3 regions of the Streptomyces sp. NPDC052301 genome follow, and region 1 is predicted to be linked to each of the others. Evidence: riboswitches for the same ligand, from Rfam matches in the RefSeq annotation. Region 1 holds a riboswitch; each other region holds the start of a gene.

Region 1 (3,266 bases):
CCGAATACCTTCTCTTTGTATACGGTGCCGGTGTTAATGCCGCCCACCCGACGTGTTTACGGCGTGTTGCGAAGTCCTCACACGCTCCGCGGCCCGGCGGAAGCGCAGCCGGTGCGCGGCCGCCGCCCGCTCGGTGTGCACGGCCGTGACCGCCCGCGCGCGCTCGCCGTCGCCGCGCGCCACCGCGTCCACGATCGCGCCGTGCTCCGCCCAGGACTCCACGGGGCTCGGCGGCGCCTCCACCGCGTACATCCAGGCGATCTTGTGACGCAGTTGGGTGAGCATCGCTGTCAGCGACGGGCTGCCGGAGGCCTGGGCGAGCGTCTCGTGGAACCAGCCGCCCAGCGCCCGCAGATCGGCGCTGTTGCCGCTCCTGGCGCGCTCCTGGCCGAGCCGGACCAGTCCGCGCAGCACCTTCAGATGGGCCTCGGTGCGCCGTTGCGCGGCCCGGGCGGCACCGAGCGGCTCCAGGAGCAGGCGCATCTCCATCAGGTCGGCGGCCTCGTGCTCGGTCGGCTCGGCCACGCACGCGCCCGCGTGCCGGCGGGTCACCACGAAGCCCTCGGCCTCCAGGGTGCGCAGGGCCTCGCGGACGGGGACGCGTGAGACGCCGTAGCGACGGGCCAGGACTTCCTCGGTGAGGCGGCTGCCGCGCTCATGGACACCGGCGACGATGTCGTCCCGGATCGCCGTGCACACCGAGTGCGCCGGAATACGCATGACCGACCTCCGCCTTAATCCCCGTGAAACGTCGACGATGGACGCGTGTTCTGTGACTCTATTGCAATGAGCCGGAATTTCCGACGGCGGGCCGTAATCCATGGATATTTTTTGGACACCGGGCCTGACGGAGAGGGCGAAAATACGGCGGAAGCCCCGGCTCGGTGAGCCGGGGCTTCGGAGAGGTACAGGCGGATCGCCGTCCGGTCGGTCAGACGTTCACACCGTGCTTGCGGAGGTAGGCGACGGGGTCGACGTCGGAGCCGTAGTCGGGCGTCGTACGCGCCTCGAAGTGCAGGTGCGGGCCGGTGACGTTGCCGGTCGCGCCGGACAGGCCGATCTGCTGGCCGGGGGTGACCTGCTGGCCCACCGTGACGCCGATGGAGGACAGGTGGCCGTACTGGGTGTACATGCCGTCGGCCATCCGGATCACGATCTGGTTGCCGTACGCGCCGCCCCAGCCCGTGGAGACGACGGTGCCGGTGCCGACCGCATGGACGGCCGTGCCGCTGGCGGCGTGGAAGTCGATGCCCGTGTGGTGGCCGGAGGACCACAGGGAGCTGCTGGCCTCGTAGCCGGTGGAGACGTAGGAGTGCGCTATCGGCGGGACGAAGGTGTTCAGCCGCTTGCGCTCGGCCTCGCGGGCGGCACGGACCCGGGCCTCGCGCTCCTGCTTGGCCTTCTCGGCGGCGGCCTTGGCGGCGGCCTCCTCGGCGGCCTTCTGCTCGGCGGCCTGCTTCTGGGCGGCGGCCTGCGCGTCGATGTGCTCGGCGATGTTGTCGCTCACGGTGAGCACCGGGGTGAGGCCGGTCTGCTCCGCGGAGTTCTCGGCGGCGAGGGCCGGGGAGGCGGCGAGGGTGCCGATGACACCGGTGGTGGTGAGGGCTGCGACACCGGCCGCCTGAGCGGTGGTGCGCTTGACCCGACCGGGCTTGCGGTGCTTCCCGGTGGCGCACATGAACGCCATGAAGTGGCTGGTCCTTTCCTTCCCTCTCGCCTACCGGGTTAGCTGACGGGTTCGGAGCAGGAAGGTCTCCTACGGGCTCCCCCGCTTCCGCGCGGGCGCCCGATTCACCCCAGGGACGGTGGGTCCCCGGCTCCCCTGGCTCGCGCCGTACGGGGACTCGGCGATGACTGTCCGGTGCCGCGGGTGCGGCGCACTGCCTGACGAACAGCCCGGACGACGCTAAGCGGGGCGGCTCTCGGACCTCAAACGCAACGGGTGTTTTGTAGCGCATCCCACAGCACAGACAGGCAACCTCCGCCTCAAATCGGGCATCTGAGGAAGCGAGTGGAACGACAAGGGCCCTGACGACCCGTAGGTCGTCAGGGCCCACGCGCGCGTACGGCGTGTGCGTGCGTGCCGCCGTGCCTGTCGCTGCCCGGCGGTCACGAACGCTACTCGGCGGCCACGACGGTGACTTCGCCGATGCCGAGGGCCTCGACCGGCGCCTTGATCTGGGCTGCGTCACCGACGAGGACGGTCACCAGGCGGTCCACCGGGAAGGCGTTCACCACTGCCGCGGTGGCCTCGACGGTGCCCGTCGCCGCCAGCTGCTGGTACAGCGTCGCCTGGAAGTCGTCGGGCAGGTGCTGCTCGACCTGGTCGGCCAGGGTGCTCGCGACGGCCGCCGCGGTCTCGTACTTGAGCGGCGCCACGCCGACCAGGTTCTGCACGGCGACGTCCCGCTCGGCGTCGGTCAGTCCCTCCGCCGCGAGGGTGCGGAGCACCTTCCACAGGTCGTCCAGCGCGGGGCCGGTGTTCGGGGTGTCCACGGAGCCGCTGATGGCGAGCATCGAGGCGCCGGTGCCGTCCGGGGCGGACCGCATGACCTGCCCGAACGCGCGCACGCCGTAGGTGTAGCCCTTCTCCTCGCGCAGCACGCGGTCCAGGCGGGAGGTGAGGGTGCCGCCGAGACAGTAGGTGCCGAGCACCTGGGCGGGCCACACGCGGTCGTGCCGGTCCGGCCCGACCCGGCCGATGAGCAGCTGCGTCTGGACGGCGCCGGGACGGTCCACGACGACCACGCGCCCGGTGTCGTCGGCGGTCACCGGCGGCACGGGACGGGGCTCGCCCGGGGTGCCGGTCCAGGCGCCCAGGGTGTCGCCGAGCAGCTCGTCCAGGTCGATCCCGGTGAGGTCGCCGACCACGACCACCGTGCCCGTGGCGGGGCGGACGTACCGGTCGTAGAAGGCGCGTACGGCGGCGGCGTCGATCTTCTCGACGGTCTCCTCGGTGCCCTGGCGCGGGCGCGACATGCGCGAGGCCGCCGGGAACAGCTCCTTGGAGAGCTCCTTGGCGGCACGGCGGGAGGGGTTGGCCAGCTCGTGCGGGATCTCGTCCAGACGGTTGCGGACCAGCCGCTCGACCTCGCTCTCGGCGAAGGCGGGTGCGCGCAGCGCGTCGGCGAGCAGGCCGAGGCCCTTGGCCAGGCGCGAGGCCGGGACCTCCAGGCTGAGCCGCACGCCGGGGTGGTCGGCATGTGCGTCGAGCGTGGCGCCCGCGCGCTCCAGCTCGGCGGCGAACTCCTCCGCGGAGTGCTTGT
Region 2 (3,266 bases), on a different contig from region 1:
ACAGCGACCGGGGTGGCCGCCGTCCGCGCCACCATCTCCGGTACGACCGCCACCCCGAGGCCCGCGCTGACGAGCGCGCACACCACCGCGTACCCGGGAGTCGGCACCAGCAGCGCCGGTGTGGCGCCCGACGCGGCGAGCAGCGCCTCGATCTCCCGCCGGGCCGGATGCCGCGGCGCCATGCTGATCAGCGGCTGCCCGGCCAGCTCCGCCGGCGGCAGCCGGGACGACGACGTGCTCAGCGCGTGCCCGGGAGCGGTCACCAGCACCAGCTCCTCCACCAGCACCGGCTCCAGACGCACGGAGGACGGCACCGGGACGGGCTCGGCCGGGTGGTAGGTGTGCGTCAGCGCCAGGTCCACCTCGCCTGCCGCCACCGCGGTGACCCCGGACGGCGGGTCGTAGTCCGCCACCGACAGCGTCACGTCCGGATGTGCCCGGCGGAACGCGCTCAGCGCCGGCGGCAGCAGATGCACCCCCGCCGTCGGAAAGGTCCCGAGCCGCAGCGCGCCGCCGCTGAGTCCGGTGAGCCGGGACAGCTCGTGCCGGGCCTGCGCCAGTTCGTCGAGCACCCGGCGGGCCCGCGCCACCAGCACCTCGCCCGCCTCGGTCAGCCGGGCCCCGCGGTGGTGGCGGACGAGCAGCGCGGTGCCCGCCTCCCGCTCCAGCTTCGCCAACTGCTGGGAGAGCGCGGGCGGGGTGTAGCCGAGCCGGTCGGCGGCCCGGGTGATGGAGCCGGCCTCCGCGACGGCCACCAGTGCGGCCAGCCGGGTGGGGTCGTACATGGCATCAGCCTAAAGCAATGCTTAAGGCTCACGTAGATGATTCGAAATACCTGGTGAAGGCTCCCTCGCGGCAGGCTGGTCGCATGGACGGACAGCTCATCGCCTTCACCGGGATCGCCGCAGGACTCGTCGCCATGCCGGGCGCCGACTTCACCGTCGTGGTCCGCAACGCGCTGGTCTCCCGGCGGGCCGGCGCGGTCTGCGGGCTCGGGATCGCGGGCGGCCTCCTGGTGCACACCACCCTGGCGGTGGCCGGGGTCGCGGCCGTGCTGGTGGCCGTGCCCGCGCTGTTCCGGGCGCTGCAGCTGCTGGGCGGCGCCTATGTGCTGCAGCTCGGGGTGCGCACCCTGTGGGCGCTGCGGCGGCCCGCCCGGACGCCCGAGGAGAGCGCGGCCGCGACCGCGCACCCGCTGCGGCAGGGCTTCGTCACCAACGTACTCAACCCCAAGGCCTCGCTGACCTTCCTCAGCCTGCTGCCGCAGTTCGTGCCCGCGGGGAGCCATGCGCTGCCCCGGACGCTGCTGCTCGCGCTGATCGTGTGCGCGCTGGCCCTGGCGTGGTTCCAGGCGGTCGCCCTGCTGGTGGACCGGCTCGGCGGATGGCTGCGCCGGCCCCGGGCCGCCCGTGGGCTCCAGGCGGGCACCGGGGTGGCGCTGACGGCGCTGGGCGCGGCCCTGCTGCTGGAGCCGCTCCTGGCCTGACGCCGGGTCAGCTGACCCGGCCGTACCAGACGCTCTTGGTCCAGATCTTCTCGAGCCTGACCACGGAACCGGTCCTCGGGGCGTGCCAGATCTTGTTGTGGCCGGCGTAGATGCCGACGTGGTAGACGCTGGAACCCGAGTGGAAGAAGACCAGGTCACCGGCCTTGCGGTGGCCGGAGGAGATGTGGTGCGTCTTGTTGTACTGCTGGGCTGCGGTACGCGGCAGGGTCTTGCCCGCCTTCTTGAACGAGTAGAGCGTCAGTCCCGAGCAGTCGAACCGGCGCGGTCCGGTGGCTCCGTACTGGTACGGCGACCCCTTCTTGGAGGCCGCGACCTGGAGTGCTTTCGTCGCGAGCGTCGCGGCCGAGGCGTCGGTGGCGAGGCCCGGGACCGCGATGGAGCCGCCCACGGCGGCCAGGGTGAGGGCCGAGGCCGTACCGGCCCGGGCCATGAGCGACGGGACACGATTGAGCGCAGTCATGCGCAACCCTTCGTCAGCCGCCTGTGAAGGATGACCTGTCGGATTCGGGCTGGCGAAGTTGCCCGGCCGCGTTGCCGCGGCTTCACCCCAAGGATCGCTCGGAACCTCCGCCCGTCTGCCACGAGCAGACGAACATCCGTGCCGGCGACCCGTCTTGCCTGGGTCCTCCACTCCTGCCGATCCACTCCTGTCGACCGGTTATCCGAGCGGCGGCAGGACTCGGCGTCCGCCCGGATCGCCCCGCCGTTGTGGCGGGGGCTTGTCGTCAGACAGGGATCTTCACCTACAGCTGTCCGAAAATCCCAACGGAACCGGGGATTTGTGGCGTTACTCACCACTCACCCGTTCGGGTGGACAGGGCTGTGTTCGAGTCGCCGTCAGATGCCGGTCGTAGCCCCGGACCTGGGGCGGAACCACGATTCGCGGATCTCGGAACGGCGCGGAGCGCAACTCGGGAGGCCCGGAAAACGATCTGGAAGTACACCGGTCGGCGGTACGCCGTTCGGGCCGTTTCGTGTCCGGCCCGAACGGTTCGTGTCGACGCGGCGGACCCCCCGGGCCGGAGCGGCGTCCGGATCAGCCGACGCAGTCCGGCGGGAGCGCGACGCGCGCGGTCCGGCGTTCCCCGTCCAGCACCCGCAACGCCCGTGCCAGCGTGTCGCCGTGCAGCTCCGTCTCGCCCCGACGGTGCATCAGCGCGAGCGCGTCACGCAGCTCTGCCGCCTTGCGCACCAGGGCCTGGGCCGCGCGCAGGCCGGCATAGGTGTCCCCGTGCCGGGCCGGATTGATGCGGCCCAGCAGGTCGGCGGCCTCCAGGTAACGGTCGATCAGTTCCCCCTCGGCACGGGTCAGAGCGGGCAGCGGGGGCAGCTCGGGTGGCAGCATCGGCGGCTCACCTCGCGTCCCGCGCGCCGGGCACGCTCCGGCGGCTGGGCACGACGCCGTCCACCAGGCCGTAGGACAGCGCGCCGGACGCGTCCAGGACCAGGTCACGCTCCAGATCGCCGTGCACCTGGTCCGCCGTGCGCCCGGTGTGCCGCACCAGCATCTCCTCGGTCAGGGTGCGGGTGCGGACCAACTCCGCGGCCTGGATGACCAGGTCGCTGGGCTGGCCCTCCACCGGCTCCGGCAGCTGGGGCTGTTCGATCACCATGCGTGCGCCGGGCAGGGCGAACCGCTTGCCCGGTGTGCCGGCCGCGAGCAGCACCGCGGCCTGGGAGACGGCCTGGCCCAGGCAGTAGGTCTGCACGTCGCAGGTGACGTAGCGCATCGTGTCGTAGACGGCGGTGAGCGCGCTGA
Region 3 (3,266 bases), on a different contig from region 1:
TCTCGCGCTGGGCGAGGGCGTCGATCATCGCCTCCGCGCGCTCGCCGATGCCCCGCTTGGGCACGTTGAGGATGCGGCGCAGCGGCACCGAGTCCTCCGGGTTGGCGAGGACACGCAGGTAGGCGAGGACGTCCCGGACCTCCTTGCGCTCGTAGAAGCGGACACCGCCGACGACCTTGTAGGGCAGGCCGACGCGGATGAAGACCTCTTCGAAGACACGGGACTGGGCGTTGGTCCGGTAGAAGACGGCGACGTCGCCGGCCTTGGCGTCGCCCGCGTCGACCAGGCGGTCTATCTCGTCGGCGACGAACTGGGCCTCGTCGTGCTCGGTGTCGGCGACGTAGCCGGTGATCCGGGCGCCCTGGCCGGCGTTGGTCCACAGGTTCTTCGGGCGGCGGGACTCGTTGCGCTCGATGACCGCGTTGGCCGCGCTCAGGATGGTCTGCGTGGAGCGGTAGTTCTGCTCCAGCAGGATCGTCGTCGCGTCCGGGTAGTCCTCCTCGAACTGGAGGATGTTGCGGATCGTCGCACCGCGGAAGGCGTAGATCGACTGGTCCGCGTCACCCACCACGCACAGCTCGGCGGGCGGGACATCGTACTCGCCGGGCGGGGTGTCCTCGTCGTGATCCCCGGTGCCGACGAGTTCCCTGACGAGCGCGTACTGGGCGTGGTTGGTGTCCTGGTACTCGTCGACCAGGACGTGCCGGAAGCGGCGGCGGTAGTGCTCGGCGACGTCCGGGAAGGCGCGCAGCAGGTTGACCGTCGTCATGATCAGGTCGTCGAAGTCGAGGGCGTTGGCCTCGCGCAGCCGCGACTGGTACAGGGCGTAGGCCTGGGCGAGGGTCTTCTCGAAGCCGTCGGAGGCCTGGGCGGCGAAGTCCTCCTCGTCGATCAGCTCGTTCTTCAGGTTGCTGATCTTGGCGCTGAAGGACTTCGGCGGGAAGCGCTTGGGGTCGAGGTCCAGGTCGCGGCAGACCAGGGCCATCAGGCGCTTGGAGTCCGCGGCGTCGTAGATCGAGAACGACGACGTGAAGCCGAGCTTCTTCGACTCACGGCGCAGGATGCGCACGCACGCGCTGTGGAAGGTCATCACCCACATCGCGTTCGCCCGTGGGCCGACGAGCTGCTCGACGCGCTCCTTCATCTCGCCCGCGGCCTTGTTGGTGAAGGTGATCGCGAGGATCTGGCCCGGGTGCACGTTCCGCTCGGCGAGCAGGTGCGCGATGCGGTGGGTGAGCACACGGGTCTTGCCGGAGCCGGCACCGGCGACGATGAGCAGCGGGGTGCCGGCGTGCACGACCGCGGCGCGCTGGTTCTCGTTCAGCCCCTCCAGGAGCGCCGCCGCGTCGATCGCCGGGCGCGGGGCGCCGTCGCGGTAGTAGGCATCCCGGTCCGGCGGCACGTCGAACTTCCCGCCGAACAGATCGTCCGGAAGCGGCTCCGGAGCGTGGTCGTCCTCGGGCGGTGGCGGGGGCTCCTCCTCGTGCCCGCGCGAGGGCTGGAGGTCCGCCAGGAAGCTGTCGTCAAAGAGGCTGCTCATCGCTCTCCGAGTCTAGGGCGCCCCACCGACAACCGGTCGCCGTCCCCGGAACATGGCCGGTCCGGCGGAGAGTTGATCTTCACGTCAATAGTGCCCGGTAACCCCTCACGCTGCGGAAGCACCTGCTCACGTGGACGTGAAAGTGCCCTCAGGTCACGGAAATGTATCGGACATACCTCGCACCAACCTTCACAGAAGACACACGAGTTGGCTAGGTTTCCGTCAGGCCGCACGACCCCTCTCCGGCGAACGTCGCCGGGCCATGCGGCCTCCGCCGAGTCCGGCGCGCCCCGCACGGCGCCCGGAGCCGGGGACCCACCGATCCTGGGGTGAATCGGCCGACTCCCGCCCGGGACGACGCCGTAGGGCAACCCTTCCGAAGCACGCGCCCGAACCCGACAGCTAACCCGGTAGGCGGCACGTTGGAAGGAGTCGCCAGCCTTGGCGTCGCACCGCAAGCCGCGCCCCGTCGGCACCCGTGGACCGGGCCTGCGTGGCCCTGCCCTCGCCACCGCCGCGTTCACCTCCGTGGCCGTCCTGTCCCAGACGGCCGAGGCAGCCTCCGCCGACGACGGCAGGCCGAGCCTGGAGGAGATCGAGAAGAAGATCGACGAGTTCTACCGCCGCGCCGACGCATCGCCGGAGGAGGAGTCGGCGGCCCGGCAACGGGCGCGCGCCGAGGAACAGGCCGCGGCCCGGCAGCGGGCCAGGGCCGAGGACCAGGCGGCCCGGGAGCGCGCGCTGGCCGAGAACCGTACGGCCCGGGACAGGGCTCTCGGCGAGGACCGGACGGTCCACGAGCGGGCGCACGTCGGGGACCGGGCGGTCCCGGAGGGGGCGCGTGAGCGGGGTTGGACGGCCCACGAACGGGCGCGCGTCGAGGAACCGCGCCAGGAGGGCGCCCGGCGCGCGGCCCGGCGCGCCAGGGCCCGCGAGGGTCTGGCGCCGTTCACGGCGGCCCCGGACCCGGCCGCCTCCCTCCTCGCGGAGTATCCGCAGGACCACTTCGCCCAGCACAGGGTGATGAACCGGCTGGCCTCGCGCGTGAAGGACGCGACCGAACGCGAGAAGGCCACCAGGACCACGGAGACACCGGCCGCCGCGCCGTACGACGTGAAGGGCGCCAAGGCCGCCGTCCAGCGCAAGCTCGGCACCGCGCGCGAGCTGCTGTCCCGGCTCACGGCCGAGGCGAGCCCCCGCCCGACCGCGCATTCCCAGGAGAAGCAGCCGGACGCCGGACCGCAGGCCTACGTCGCCCCCGGCCCCGAGGCCACCAGGGCCGAGAAGGCGATCGCCTTCGCCCGCGCCCAGATCGGCAAGCCGTACGTGAGCGGCGCCAGCGGCCCCGGCTCCTACGACTGCTCGGGCCTGACCCAGGCCGCCTGGAAGGCCGCCGGCGTCACCCTCCCGCGCGCGGCCCGGGACCAGGCGTTCGCCGGCACGGCCGTGCCCCTCGACGACGCCCGCCCCGGTGACCTGGTCTTCTTCCGCGACGACAGCAGCCACGTCGGACTCTGTACCGGCGACGGCATGATGATCCACGCCCCGGGCCCCGGCGCGTACGTCCGCGAGCAGGCGGTCCACCACCTCGGAGAGCCGGTGATCCACAGCGTGGTGCGACCGGTCTGACCGCGGCGCACGCGCGCGTGCGGTGCACACGACGCGGACGGCCCGCGTCGTGCCCGGGGCCGGCACGACCTCCACACCGTGCCCACGCGCGCGTAGC

The links. A riboswitch is a leader RNA that binds a small molecule or an ion and turns the genes downstream of it on or off. The one in region 1 is predicted to bind cyclic di-AMP.
Region 2: linked by a shared signal. The riboswitch ahead of ACIHEJ_RS06780 (C40 family peptidase) and the one ahead of ACIHEJ_RS27420 (M23 family metallopeptidase) in region 1 are both predicted to bind cyclic di-AMP.
Region 3: linked by a shared signal. The riboswitch ahead of ACIHEJ_RS25790 (C40 family peptidase) and the one ahead of ACIHEJ_RS27420 (M23 family metallopeptidase) in region 1 are both predicted to bind cyclic di-AMP.

The regions. Positions count from the first base shown of each region.
Region 1 is NZ_JBIUBE010000010.1:164,488-167,753, forward strand. Features, by position in the region: gene ACIHEJ_RS27415 (GntR family transcriptional regulator) at 34-720, opposite strand; gene ACIHEJ_RS27420 (M23 family metallopeptidase) at 932-1,687, opposite strand; cyclic di-AMP (ydaO/yuaA leader) riboswitch at 1,700-1,860, opposite strand; gene ACIHEJ_RS27425 (M16 family metallopeptidase) at 2,119-3,266, opposite strand, start outside.
Region 2 is NZ_JBIUBE010000002.1:678,406-681,671, reverse strand. Features, by position in the region: gene ACIHEJ_RS06790 (LysR family transcriptional regulator) at 1-785, opposite strand, end outside; gene ACIHEJ_RS06785 (LysE family translocator) at 869-1,486, shown strand; gene ACIHEJ_RS06780 (C40 family peptidase) at 1,494-1,967, opposite strand; cyclic di-AMP (ydaO/yuaA leader) riboswitch at 1,970-2,108, opposite strand; gene ACIHEJ_RS06775 (hypothetical protein) at 2,544-2,852, opposite strand; gene ACIHEJ_RS06770 (ATP-dependent Clp protease proteolytic subunit) at 2,860-3,266, opposite strand, start outside.
Region 3 is NZ_JBIUBE010000009.1:154,989-158,254, reverse strand. Features, by position in the region: gene pcrA (DNA helicase PcrA) at 1-1,540, opposite strand, end outside; cyclic di-AMP (ydaO/yuaA leader) riboswitch at 1,803-1,974, shown strand; gene ACIHEJ_RS25790 (C40 family peptidase) at 1,982-3,169, shown strand.